DNA from 3 places in the Enterococcus sp. UD-01 genome. Region 3 is predicted to be linked to each of the others. Evidence: predicted binding sites of a transcription regulator. Region 3 holds the regulator's gene; each other region holds the start of a gene.
The links. The regulator CtsR, encoded in region 3, represses protease genes until heat stress. The targets are predictions, from matches to a motif close to TTGGTCAAAAAAGGTCAAANA.
Positions count from the first base shown of each region.

Region 1: clpB (ATP-dependent chaperone ClpB) is a predicted target of CtsR. The motif match lies at 2,689-2,709, and genes of this name have one in related genera.
Region 2: clpP (ATP-dependent Clp endopeptidase proteolytic subunit ClpP) is a predicted target of CtsR. The motif match lies at 1,630-1,650, and genes of this name have one in related genera.

Region 1 is NZ_JBIYEU010000014.1:17,029-21,134, forward strand. Features, by position in the region: gene clpB (ATP-dependent chaperone ClpB) at 1-2,523, opposite strand, end outside; gene dnaI (primosomal protein DnaI) at 2,838-3,767, opposite strand; gene ABH902_RS11590 (replication initiation and membrane attachment family protein) at 3,767-4,106, opposite strand, start outside.
Region 2 is NZ_JBIYEU010000002.1:141,949-146,054, forward strand. Features, by position in the region: gene whiA (DNA-binding protein WhiA) at 1-282, shown strand, start outside; gene ABH902_RS03050 (thioredoxin domain-containing protein) at 327-848, opposite strand; gene clpP (ATP-dependent Clp endopeptidase proteolytic subunit ClpP) at 957-1,550, opposite strand; gene ABH902_RS03060 (hypothetical protein) at 1,798-2,313, shown strand; gene ilvD (dihydroxy-acid dehydratase) at 2,769-4,106, shown strand, end outside.
Region 3 is NZ_JBIYEU010000019.1:55,444-59,549, reverse strand. Features, by position in the region: tRNA gene ABH902_RS13750 (tRNA-Leu) at 1-23, shown strand, start outside; tRNA gene ABH902_RS13745 (tRNA-Thr) at 50-122, shown strand; tRNA gene ABH902_RS13740 (tRNA-Gly) at 127-198, shown strand; tRNA gene ABH902_RS13735 (tRNA-Leu) at 215-300, shown strand; tRNA gene ABH902_RS13730 (tRNA-Arg) at 373-446, shown strand; tRNA gene ABH902_RS13725 (tRNA-Pro) at 524-597, shown strand; gene ABH902_RS13720 (CtsR family transcriptional regulator) at 805-1,272, shown strand; gene ABH902_RS13715 (ATP-dependent Clp protease ATP-binding subunit) at 1,277-3,763, shown strand; gene ABH902_RS13710 (peptidase U32 family protein) at 4,029-4,106, shown strand, end outside.

The sequences.
Region 1 (4,106 bases), on a different contig from region 3:
TCGTCCGGAAACAATTTCTTTCGCCAATGGTGTTTCGACTTCTTTAGTAATAAAACGTTTCAGCGGTCGTGCACCATAGGCTGGATCATAGCCGCTTTCGGCAATCCAGGTTTTGGCTTCATCAGAAATTACTAACTCGATTTCCTGATGTTCAAGTCGTTTTGCTAATTGGGCCGTCATTTTGTCAATGATGCCCTTTACGTTATCCAGACTAAGCGGTGTAAATAGAATAGTATCGTCAATCCGATTTAGAAATTCTGGTTTAAAATGACCACGTAAAATCGTCATGACTTGTTCCTTCACTGCTTCTGGAATCGTTCCTTCAGCGGTTACACCTTCAAGCAATAATTGAGAACCAATATTGCTAGTCATAATTAGTACCGTATTTTTAAAATCAACCACCCGTCCTTTAGAATCAGTCAATCGTCCATCATCTAAAACTTGTAGAAGAATATTGAAAACATCAGGATGCGCTTTTTCGATTTCATCAAGCAGAACAATCGTATATGGATTTCTGCGAACGGCTTCCGTTAGCTGACCGCCTTCTTCATAGCCAATGTAGCCTGGAGGAGCTCCAACCAAACGGGAAACACTATGTTTTTCCATATATTCACTCATGTCAATCCGCACCATATGCTCTTCTGAATCAAACAAATCCTGAGCTAAGGCTTTCGCTAATTCGGTTTTTCCGACTCCCGTAGGACCTAAGAATAAGAATGAGCCCAGCGGCCGATTTGGATCCTGTAGTCCGGCTCTTGAACGTATAACGGCATCACTGACAGCATCGACTGCTTCATCTTGACCGATCACACGTTTATGCAAAGTTTCGTTCAATTTCATTAATTTTTCCCGTTCGCCTTCAACTAGTTTCGTCACTGGAATCCCTGTTAGACGCCCAACAACTTGAGCAATTTCATTTTCTGTGACAGCTTCCTGTACCATTTTAATACTGTCCTTATCAGTTTTTGCTTCGAGTTGTTTTAACTCCTGCTCTAATTGCGGAATCGTTCCGTGGCGTAACACTGCAGCTCGCTCTAAATCATAGTTATTTTCAGCATCTTCTAGTTCATGCTTCGCCTTATCAATTTCTCCACGCTTATTGCTGACGGCGTTAACTTCTTCTTTTTCCGTTTCCCACTGCATTTTTAAAGCATTGGCTTCTTCGCGCAGATCAGCCAGCTCTTCCTGCAAATTATTCAAGCGTTTTTTGCTGGCATCGTCCGATTCCTTTTTCAGCGCTGCTTCTTCAATTTCAAGCTGCATTAAACGTCTTGTTACTTGATCTAGCTCAGTCGGCATGGAATTCATTTCCACACGAATCGTCGCACTGGCTTCATCGACTAAATCAATGGCTTTATCTGGTAAGAAACGATCTGTTATATAGCGGTCGGACAAAGTTGCCGCTGCTACTAAGGCATTATCGTGAATGTTTACACTGTGGTGAATTTCAAAGCGTTCTTTCAAGCCACGCAAAATACTAATTGTATCTTCAACTGTTGGCTCTTTTACCAGAACCTTTTGGAAACGGCGCTCCAACGCTTTGTCCTTTTCCATGTATTGACGATATTCATCTAATGTTGTGGCACCAATTAAATGCAATTCACCACGAGCCAGCATTGGTTTCAATAAGTTACCGGCATCCATGCTGCCTTCTGTTTTGCCTGCACCGACAATATTGTGAATTTCATCAATGAACAAAATAATTCGTCCATCACTTTTTTTCACTTCTTTTAATACCGCTTTTAGCCGTTCTTCGAACTCACCACGGAATTTCGCTCCGGCGATTAAAGCCCCCATATCCAAGGAGAAAATGGTTTTATCTTTAAGGTTTTCCGGAACGTCTTTTCGGACAATTCGTTGGGCCAAGCCTTCGACGATGGCAGTTTTACCAACACCAGGCTCACCAATTAGAACCGGATTATTTTTTGTTTTACGAGATAAAATGCGAATCACATCACGAATCTCTTCATCCCTACCGATAATCGGGTCTTGCTTCCCACTTTTGACCTGCTGTACCAAATCCACGCCGTATTTTTCCAAGGCTTTATATTGTTCTTCCTGATTTTGAGAAGTCACGCGATCCCCTCCTCTGATTGCTTCAATATTTTTTCGTAATTCCTTTTCATTGATGCCGATACTGGTTAAATATTTGGTTAACCGATAATTTTTCAGTTTCATTAGCGCTAGAATAACGATTTCTGTCGCTAAAAATTCATCTTGAAAAGCTTCTCTTAATTTGTCTGCTTCATTTAATAAGTTAAACAAATTCTGGCTCATAGTTTGACCGTACTGGACATTCCCGCTGACACTAGGATATTCATCCAGCGCTTGATCGACCTCACGTTCAAAGGCTTCTACATCCACACCAGCATCTGTATAAAAATTACGACCAAAGTGATTTGGCTGTAAAAATATTTTCCATAAATGAGCAATGTCAATTTCTTGATGATGTCTTGTAATGGCAATTTGCTGGGCTTCAGCAATCGCCTCTTGTAATGTAGTTGTCATTTTTTCACTATTCATGCTCATACCTCCTAAAAAAGTTGATAGCATTATGCATACTTTGTTTCCACTCGTTATCCTGTTTATCATACTATGAAAAAGCCGTTACAGGCTTCCATCCTACGACTGATTTTTTCAAGGAATAAAGTTTGATCTTTTTTGACCTTATGAATTTATTATATACCATTGGTCAATTAAGGTCAAACAAAAACAACAGATATCTTTAACTATCATGATACAACTTCTGCTATTTTACGCAACTAATTATAACGCTGCTTTGGCTTATTTTAAAAAAAAGGCAGAGACAAAAGTAGCATGTACTTCTGCCTCGACCTTTAGCCGTTTCGACGATCGTTTCCGATCATAATGATTTCTTTAGATAAATAACGAATACGTTCCATAATGCGGCGTGCTTTTAACGGTTCTTCATCTCCGCGCTGACTAACAGTCAAATGGGCTTCTAACTCCTTCATCTTCAAATTAGAAGAGAAAAATGTCGGCAGCTGTTCTTGCATTCTATATTGTAAAATAACACTCAATACATCATCGCGAATCCAGCTGGTCATTGATTCGGCACCAATGTCATCAATCATCAACACCGGTGACTTCTTCACAGCATCCAGCTTTTCACCGACCTGATCTTTGCCTATTGCCTGCTTCATTTCAACCGAAAACGTTGGAAAATGTACAATAGTGGTCGTAAAACCTTTTTCAGCCAAGGCATTAGCAATTGCTCCCAACAAGAAGGATTTGCCTACACCGAACTGACCAACTAAATACAGACCTTTGTGAAATTCCTTCGGTGCAGTCGGATAGTTTTCCAGAAAGTCAGATGCTTCTGATAACGCACGCACTCTGCCTTCAGAGGATAAATCGAAACGATCCAACGTAGCTTCTTTAATATCTTTAGGCATATCCATAGCTTTCACACGCTTACGAATTTCTTCTTCACGCTGCTTCGCAATTAATGCTTCTGTTGGAATATACGTTACGTCAATATAATGAAAGTTCATAGCCAAACGCGGCTCATATCCGGGAGCAATCATCGTGGGATCATTTAATTGGAATTTGCGCTTTTCTTGAACGAATTCATAAAGCTTGGCATAGCTTTTTTGAATATCTTCATCTGTTAATCGTTCTCTGTTTTCAGAAATAAAGGCTTGTACATCACTATCCTGTAGAACTTTTGCCATTAAATCCTGATAACGCTCAGTATAATCCCTATTTTGAATCATTTTCGTAAATTCTTTGCCGACATCTTCCATTATTGATCACCACTCTTCCCTGTTAATTTGTTGATGCGTTCACGTAATTTGGCTTGCTCTTCCTGTGAAAGCGTCTGCTCTTCGCTTGGCTTATCCAGCCAATCCGGCAGTACTTCCTTGCGGGTATTGCGATTACTAAAGGAAGATTTTTTTGGCTGCTGCTTGCTTTTTTCTGAGCGCTCCTTAACGTAAATCATGGCTTCTTCGGGTGCCGTGATTTGTTTACGTGCCCAGTCATTGGCAATTTTATTTAAATGCTCTGATTCTAATACAGGCTTCTTTTCAATGTAGCAAACATAATAAATCAGCATGTTAATCACGCTATTGGGCAATTTGGAA
Region 2 (4,106 bases), on a different contig from region 3:
GTTAATCGGCTTGTGAACTGTGAAACAGCAAATTTGAATAAAACAATTGATGCAGCCTCCAGACAGATTGAAAATATTCAGTATATTGAACGAACGGTAGGACTGACTGCTTTGCCGGAAAAATTACAGGAAATTGCCGAGCTGCGCTTGGAGTATCCGGAAGTTAGTTTGAAAGAACTTGGAGAGATGATTCCTTCCGGAGCTATTTCAAAATCTGGTATAAACCACCGTATTCGCAAAATCAATGAATTTGCTGATAAGCTGCGCGAGAAAAGTGCTTAATAAAAAAATTCTTGGAAGCCCTACTCGAGCTTCCAAGAATTTTTTTATTTACCTTCTAAATAACTGATAAGTTCTTCTTTAGTAACTGATTCGTCAAAAATGTGTTCGCCAATCACAATTGTTGGAACGAATCTAATGTTTGCAGCCTGTGCTTCTGCAATAATTGCTTGGCTGACAGCTGCATCACCTTTTTCTGGAAGTTGTAAATTATCTTCAGCGTAGACTGCGACATCCTCTAGAGAAAGATCGCCCCATTCATTTTGAGTATCATACATTTGTTTTAGATCTGTTAAAGCTTTTTCGGGTAAATCATAATTAATATGGTGGTGCATGACATTTCCGCGTTGTAAGCTTTCTTTTTCCTTGTCAAAAAGCTTGATGATCCGTTGCACTTTACCAGCTTTGACATAATCGTTTAAAAGCTCAAAAGAGTCTTCAAACCATTTTTTGCAGTAAGGGCAGCGCACATTCATAAATTCCACCATTTTAATGGGTGCCTCGTCACTGCCGCTGTTTAATCCATTTTTAGTTGTTACTTTTTGAGCATCAATAACTGAAATATCCATTTATAAACCTTCCTTTCACTTCTTTTAATATTAGTTTAGACCTTTTTGCCTTAAGTTTAAATAAAAATGCCTAAATTCGCTAAGAAATTTAGGCACTTGTTGTTTTTATTAGCTTAAAGAGCTGCTGTTTTCCATAACTTCATCGATTAAGCCATATTCTTTCGCTTGTTGCGCAGTCATGAAGTTGTCGCGATCTGTATCACGTTCAATGACTTCTAAGGGTTGGCCTGTGCGTTCAGCGAGAATCTTGTTCAAGCGATCACGTGTGTCTAAGATATGTTTGGCTGCAATTTCAATCTCCGTTGCTTGACCTTGAGCTCCGCCAAGTGGTTGGTGGATCATGATTTCAGCGTTCGGTAAAGCGAAGCGTTTGCCTTTTTGACCGGCTGTTAATAAGAAGCTGCCCATTGAAGCTGCCATTCCTAAAACGATCGTTTGCACGTCGGCTTTCACAAAATTCATTGTATCAAAAATTGCTAAACCAGCAGAAACGCTGCCGCCTGGTGAGTTAATGTAAATGTAAATGTCTTTTTCAGAGTCCTGTGCATCCAAAAATAATAATTGAGCAATCACTGAGTTAGCGACGTTATCGTCGATTGGTCCGCTTAACATGATAATTCTATCTTTTAATAAACGTGAATAAATGTCATAAGCTCTTTCTCCACGAGATGACTGTTCAATGACTGTTGGTATTAAATTCATAGTATATTCCTCCTATATAAAAGCTCTTAAATCATTTTATCACAAAGCAAATGGGATTGCTTAAAAAAAGTATACTTCATTGGTCAAAAAAGGTCAACTTCAATGCACCAAAAAGCGATGCAGAAGAAACAGCTTATCAGAAAGAGCTAGTTGTGTAAAAGTATCTTTTTCATTTTTGTTTTTCTTTCGTTCACAGACGTGACTGTGTTATACTAAATAAAGAATTGAATGGAGTGAGGAATGCAGAATGTTTGTTTTTATTGCAGGAATGACAGGTGTACTGATTGGTGCAGCGATTGTGTCTGTAGCAGTTGCTTTACGTGTCTCTTATGAAGAGCGCAAAGCCGTCCAGTATCGTGAGTTGGAACATTACGTAAAAGAGATCGAAACATTGAATTTATTAAATAAGAAGATCAATGAAATTTTACAAAAAAGAGATATTTATGTAGATAAATCAGTAAATTTTATTTCAATGGATGATTGTTATATTAGCATTGATGATTTTATTTATCTAGAATCATTTTCGGCACAAAATAATTTTTACTTACCAACATTTCTGGTGGAAGAATTCTTTAAAAAAATTGCCCATCGAAAAGTTATTTTGACTCCTGATGAAGTGATTGCTATGGGGGGCAGCACGTATAAAGGCGGCAGAGCTATTTTAGAAAACTTTTCAGAAGAGCTGCTTACGACGATTGAAGATAAAAAAAGTCAAATGAAACGCTTGTCCAACAAACCATTGTATTACTTCCAAAAAGGATAAAATCAAAACTGTGTAAACTCATTTTGAGCATACACAGTTTTTTATATTAATAGAGCCCAATTCTTCTGTACTCTATTTTTTGAATTTTCTGAACTTTTTTATTAAATTTTATTGACATTCTCATTTTTTAGGTTTATAGTTAACAAAAGCTTTTGAATATCACATGCTATTTTAATCTTTTATAGATTTTTGACGAGGAGACCATTGCCATGAAGAAGATAAACGATCATGTATTAGTCATTATTTTATCGTATAGGACTTAGAACACTGAGATTTTTCGCAGATGTTTGAGTCCTGTTTGTCTTTGGTAAATGGGATTCTTACTAAAGCATCCCATTTATTGATGGGATGCTTTTTTTGTAGAAAACTTTAGTAAAGAAATAGCCAAGGGAAAAATTATCTTAGAAAATAACGTACAATTTTTTCTGAAAATGACGAAAATGGAGTGGATGAACATGCGTAGTGACCAAATAAAAAAAGGAATTGAAGCGGCACCGGCCAGAAGTTTACTGTATGCAACTGGGCAAGTAAAAAATGCAAAGGATATGGATAAGCCTTTTATCGCAATTTGTAATTCGTATATTGATATTGTTCCGGGGCATGTCCATTTAAGAGAGCTGGCGGATGTTGCCAAGGAAGCAATCAGAGAAGCAGGCGGTATTCCTTTTGAGTTTAATACGATTGGCGTAGATGACGGGATTGCTATGGGTCATATTGGAATGCGCTATTCTTTACCCAGCAGAGAAATTATTGCTGATGCAGCAGAAACAGTCATTAACGCTCACTGGTTTGACGGTGTTTTTTACATTCCAAACTGCGACAAAATCACTCCCGGAATGCTGATGGCTAGTGTTCGGACAAATGTTCCAGCGATTTTTTGCTCAGGCGGTCCAATGAAAGCCGGTGTTGATCCAAGAGGGCATACCACGACTCTTTCTTCCATGTTTGAAGCAGTTGGCACCTTTAAAGAAGGCAAAATGACCGAAGAAGAGTTTAACTTCATGGAACAAAATGCCTGTCCAACTTGTGGTTCTTGTGCAGGGATGTTTACGGCGAATTCAATGAATTGCTTGATGGAGGTTTTAGGTCTAGCACTGCCGGGTAACGGGACAATTCTAGCTGTTTCTGAAGAACGAAAAGAACTGGTTAGAAAATCGGCCTTCCATTTAATGGACTTAGTGAAAAAGCAAATCAAGCCAAGAGACATTGTTACTAAAGAAGCGATTGATGATGCCTTTGCTTTAGATATGGCAATGGGCGGTTCGACAAATACGGTTTTACATACTTTGGCGATTGCAAATGAAGCGGAAATTGACTATAACTTGGAAGAAGTCAATGAAATTGCTAAACGTGTTCCATATCTATCCAAAATTGCTCCATCTTCTGCTTACTCCATGCACGATGTTCATGAAGCTGGCGGTGTGCCGGCAATTATGAAAGAGCTGGTGGATTTAGGTGATGCGATTCATCCGGATCGGATCACGGTTACCGGCAAAACGATTCGTGAAAACGTACAGGATGCGGTCATTAAGAATCCGGAGGTCATTCATCCTAAGGAAAACCCCTACAGTCCAGTTGGCGGTTTATCTATTCTTTACGGTAACATCGCCCCGAAAGGCAGCGTCATTAAAGTTGGCGGAGTTGATCCTTCCATCAAGAAATTCGTTGGAAAAGCGATTTGCTTTAGCTCACATGATGAAGCTGTAGCAGCGATCGATGACCATACAGTTAAAAAAGGGCATGTGGTCGTTATTCGTTATGAAGGACCTAAAGGCGGTCCAGGCATGCCGGAA
Region 3 (4,106 bases):
GGGTTCAAGTCCCTTCACCCGCATATTTGTCTGGAAGAAGACAAGCAGAGCCGGCTTAGCTCAGTTGGTAGAGCATCTGATTTGTAATCAGAGGGTCGAGGGTTCAAGTCCTTTAGCCGGCATCACGCGGAAATAGCTCAGTGGTAGAGCACCACCTTGCCAAGGTGGGGGTCGCGGGTTCGAACCCCGTTTTCCGCTTAAGCCATTCAACAACGCCGGGGTGGCGGAACTGGCAGACGCACAGGACTTAAAATCCTGCGGTGAGTGATCACCGTACCGGTTCGATTCCGGTCCTCGGCATTACTTTGACGCACTCGATGTGGAGAAGTAGAAAGCAGATGGCAACATCTGATGTGTTGATCCTTGTTTTAAGCACCCATAGCTCAACTGGATAGAGTGTTTGACTACGAATCAAAAGGTTAGGGGTTCGACTCCCTTTGGGTGCATAGTAAAAATGTTTGACTGCGGATTAAAAGGCGAAACTTTGATTCCTTTTAGACGTTTAGTCTTTTTTTATTAGCTACGGGAAGTAGCTCAGCTTGGTAGAGCACTTGGTTTGGGACCAAGGGGTCGCAGGTTCGAATCCTGTCTTCCCGATTTATTCAACGCGTTAAACCTTACTTATTTTTAATAAGTAAGGTTTTGTTGATTTATATGGGTAATAATATTATGAACGGTGAAAAATATATAAAAATTGCTTATATTCCTGTTTCTTTTCCGCTTTTTTAGGCATTCTTCTTTATTAAAGGCTAAAAGTTCGGTATAATAATGGTCAGTATTAGTCAAGGGAAAAGGATGAGTGTTATGAGTAATCAAAATACCTCAGATTTAATAGAAGCATATTTAAAGAAGATTCTTGAAGAAAGTAGTAAAATTGAGATCCGTCGTGCGGAGATGGCACATTTATTCAATTGTGTGCCTTCGCAAATTAATTATGTGATTAATACGCGCTTCACGATACAGCGTGGTTATTCTGTAGAAAGTAAGCGTGGCGGTGGTGGTTATATTCGTATTGCAAAGGTGCAGATATCAGATAATGACCAGTTATTAAAGCAGATGGCGCAATTTACAGGTGAGGAGCTTTCGGAAAAAGATGCTCTGATTTTTGTTCAAAAGTTATATGAGGAAAAGGTTATCACCAAAAGAGAAGGTAATCTTATGCTTTCTGTTTTAGGAAAGCAGGTATTAGATAAAGCAGGACCAGATGAAGACTATTTACGTGCTCAATTGATGCATTCATTTTTAGAACGTTTGAGTTACGAGGAGGAATGAGAACATGGACGAATTATTTACAGATAGCGCCAAGGCGGTCTTAGCCATTGCGCAAGAAGAAGCAAAATACTTCAGACACCAATCCGTTGGCTCTGAGCATTTGCTGTTAGCATTAGTATTGGAACCAAATGGTATTGCTGGTAAAACATTGCGTCAATTAAATGCGGACAAGAACGATATCCGCGAAGAAATTGAGCATCTTACCGGCTATGGCACAGTTAAAGGTTACCCTAGAGGCGCTTATTTACCTTATTCCCCTCGCGCAAAGCAGGTTTTTGCTTATGCAGGTGATGAAGCCAGACGTTTAGGAGCTCCGAATATTGGTACAGAGCATATTCTTTTAGGTTTATTAAGAGACGAAGATATTTTAGCTTCTCGAATTTTGTTGAATTTAGGGCTAAGCTTATCCAAAATGCGTCAATTACTAATGAAAAAAATCGGTGTTACTGACCCTCAAATGAGCAATTCAGGACGTCGTCGTAACAATCAAAATCAAAAGGCTGCACCAAAAGGCACTCCAACGTTGGATTCGCTTGCGCGTGATTTAACAAAATTGGCTAGAGAAAACAATCTTGATCCAGTAGTAGGTCGTTCGCAGGAAGTAAGAAGACTGATTCAAATTTTAAGTCGTCGAACGAAAAACAATCCTGTTCTTGTCGGTGAGCCTGGTGTTGGTAAAACCGCAATTGCTGAAGGGTTAGCTCAAAAAATTGTTAACGGTGAAGTGCCGGAAGATATGCAGGAAAAACGCTTAATGATGCTGGACATGGGTGCTTTAGTGGCTGGAACAAAATATCGTGGTGAATTTGAAGATCGTTTGAAAAAGGTTATTGATGAAATTTACCAAGACGGACAAGTTATTTTGTTTATTGATGAATTGCATACATTAATAGGTGCAGGCGGAGCAGAAGGGGCTATTGATGCGTCTAATATTTTAAAACCTGCATTGGCTAGAGGCGAATTGCAGACAATTGGTGCTACTACTTTAGATGAATATCAAAAATATATTGAAAAAGATTCTGCTTTGGAACGCCGCTTTGCCAGAGTACAGGTAGAAGAACCAACACCGGAAGAAGCAGAAGAAATTCTTAAAGGTCTGCGCTCTCGTTATGAAAAACATCATGGGGTTGAAATCACGGATGAAGCATTGAATGCAGCCGTTCAGTTATCGGTACGCTACATTAATTCTCGACAATTACCGGATAAAGCGATTGATTTGATGGATGAATCTGCAGCAAAAGTTCGTTTGGATTTGGCAGATGAGCCTTCAGAGATTAATGATCTACGTATGGAAATAGCAAGTTTAGTACAGGAAAAAGAAGAAGCGATTCAAGCACAATCCTTTGAAAGTGCTGCACGCTTACGCCAAAAGGAAAAGAAATTAGCTCGAAAATTGGAAAACATTCTTTTATTGGAACAAAAAGAAGCTTCCGGCTACGCTGATCGTGTCACAGATCAGGATGTTGCCAACGTGGTTTCACAATGGACCGGTGTACCGTTGCAACAATTAGAGAAAAAGGAAAGCGAACGCTTGCTTGAGCTGGAAAGCATTCTGCATCATAGAGTGGTCGGTCAAGATGAAGCTGTTCAAGCCGTTTCACGCGCTATTCGCAGAGCTCGCAGTGGCTTGAAGGATCCGAATCGACCGATTGGTTCATTCATGTTTTTAGGTCCTACAGGTGTGGGTAAAACGGAGTTGGCTAAAGCATTAGCTGAAACAATATTTGGTAGTGAAGATGCGTTGGTTCGTGTTGATATGTCCGAATTTATGGAAAAATACAGTACCAGTCGCCTGATCGGTTCACCTCCAGGCTATGTCGGCTATGACGAAGGGGGTCAATTAACTGAGAAAATTCGTCAAAAACCTTATTCTGTTATTTTACTGGACGAAGTGGAAAAAGCACATCCGGATGTTTTTAATATTTTGTTGCAGGTATTAGACGATGGACATTTGACGGATTCTAAAGGGCGTAAGGTCGATTTTAGAAACACGATTTTAATTATGACGTCAAATATTGGTGCAACAGCGATTCGTGAGGAAAAGAATGTGGGCTTCAATGTGAAAGACTTGTCTAAAGATTACGATGCGATGCAAAAACGTATTTTAGAAGAGTTGAAAAAAGCCTTTCGTCCTGAATTTTTAAATCGGGTGGATGAAACAGTGGTCTTCCGTTCACTAGATCAGGAAGAAATTCACGAAATCGTAAAAATTATGAGCAAATCTATTATTAAACGTTTAAAAGAGCAGGATGTAAATGTTAAAATTACTCCCGCAGCCATCGAAGTTATCGGCAAAGTCGGCTTTGATCCAGAGTATGGTGCAAGACCAATCCGCCGAGCACTACAAAAAGAAGTAGAGGATCGTTTAAGTGAGGCCTTGCTGGCAGGTCAAATTCATTTAGGTGACAAAGTAACGATTGGTGCAAGTAAAGGGAAGATTACGTTAAATGTAAAATCTTCTAATCCTGAACCGATTTTGCAAAAGGTGTAATTTAAACAACAAATATAGGCGGGCGATCGTTTAAGATCTATGTGCGGGGAGAAAGTGATTATTGCTTTCGCTCCGCCTTTACTTTGTGAAAAAGGCTCTTTAAAATAAATAGATGCTATTGGAAAGTTTGTGAACCTGTGCTACTATAAAGCAGGTGCTAGAAGCAAGTTTATAGAGAAAAATAGAAAGCAAGCTCTTTGGAAAAAGATAAAAACTGGCAGCTACGCAGAGGGCTTATTCAGTTTTTAGAGGAGGATTTAGTTTTATGATCGAACTTATTGCGACCGCGGAATCAGTGGGGCAGGCGGAGGCTTTGCTTTTGGCTGGAGTAGATACGTTGTAT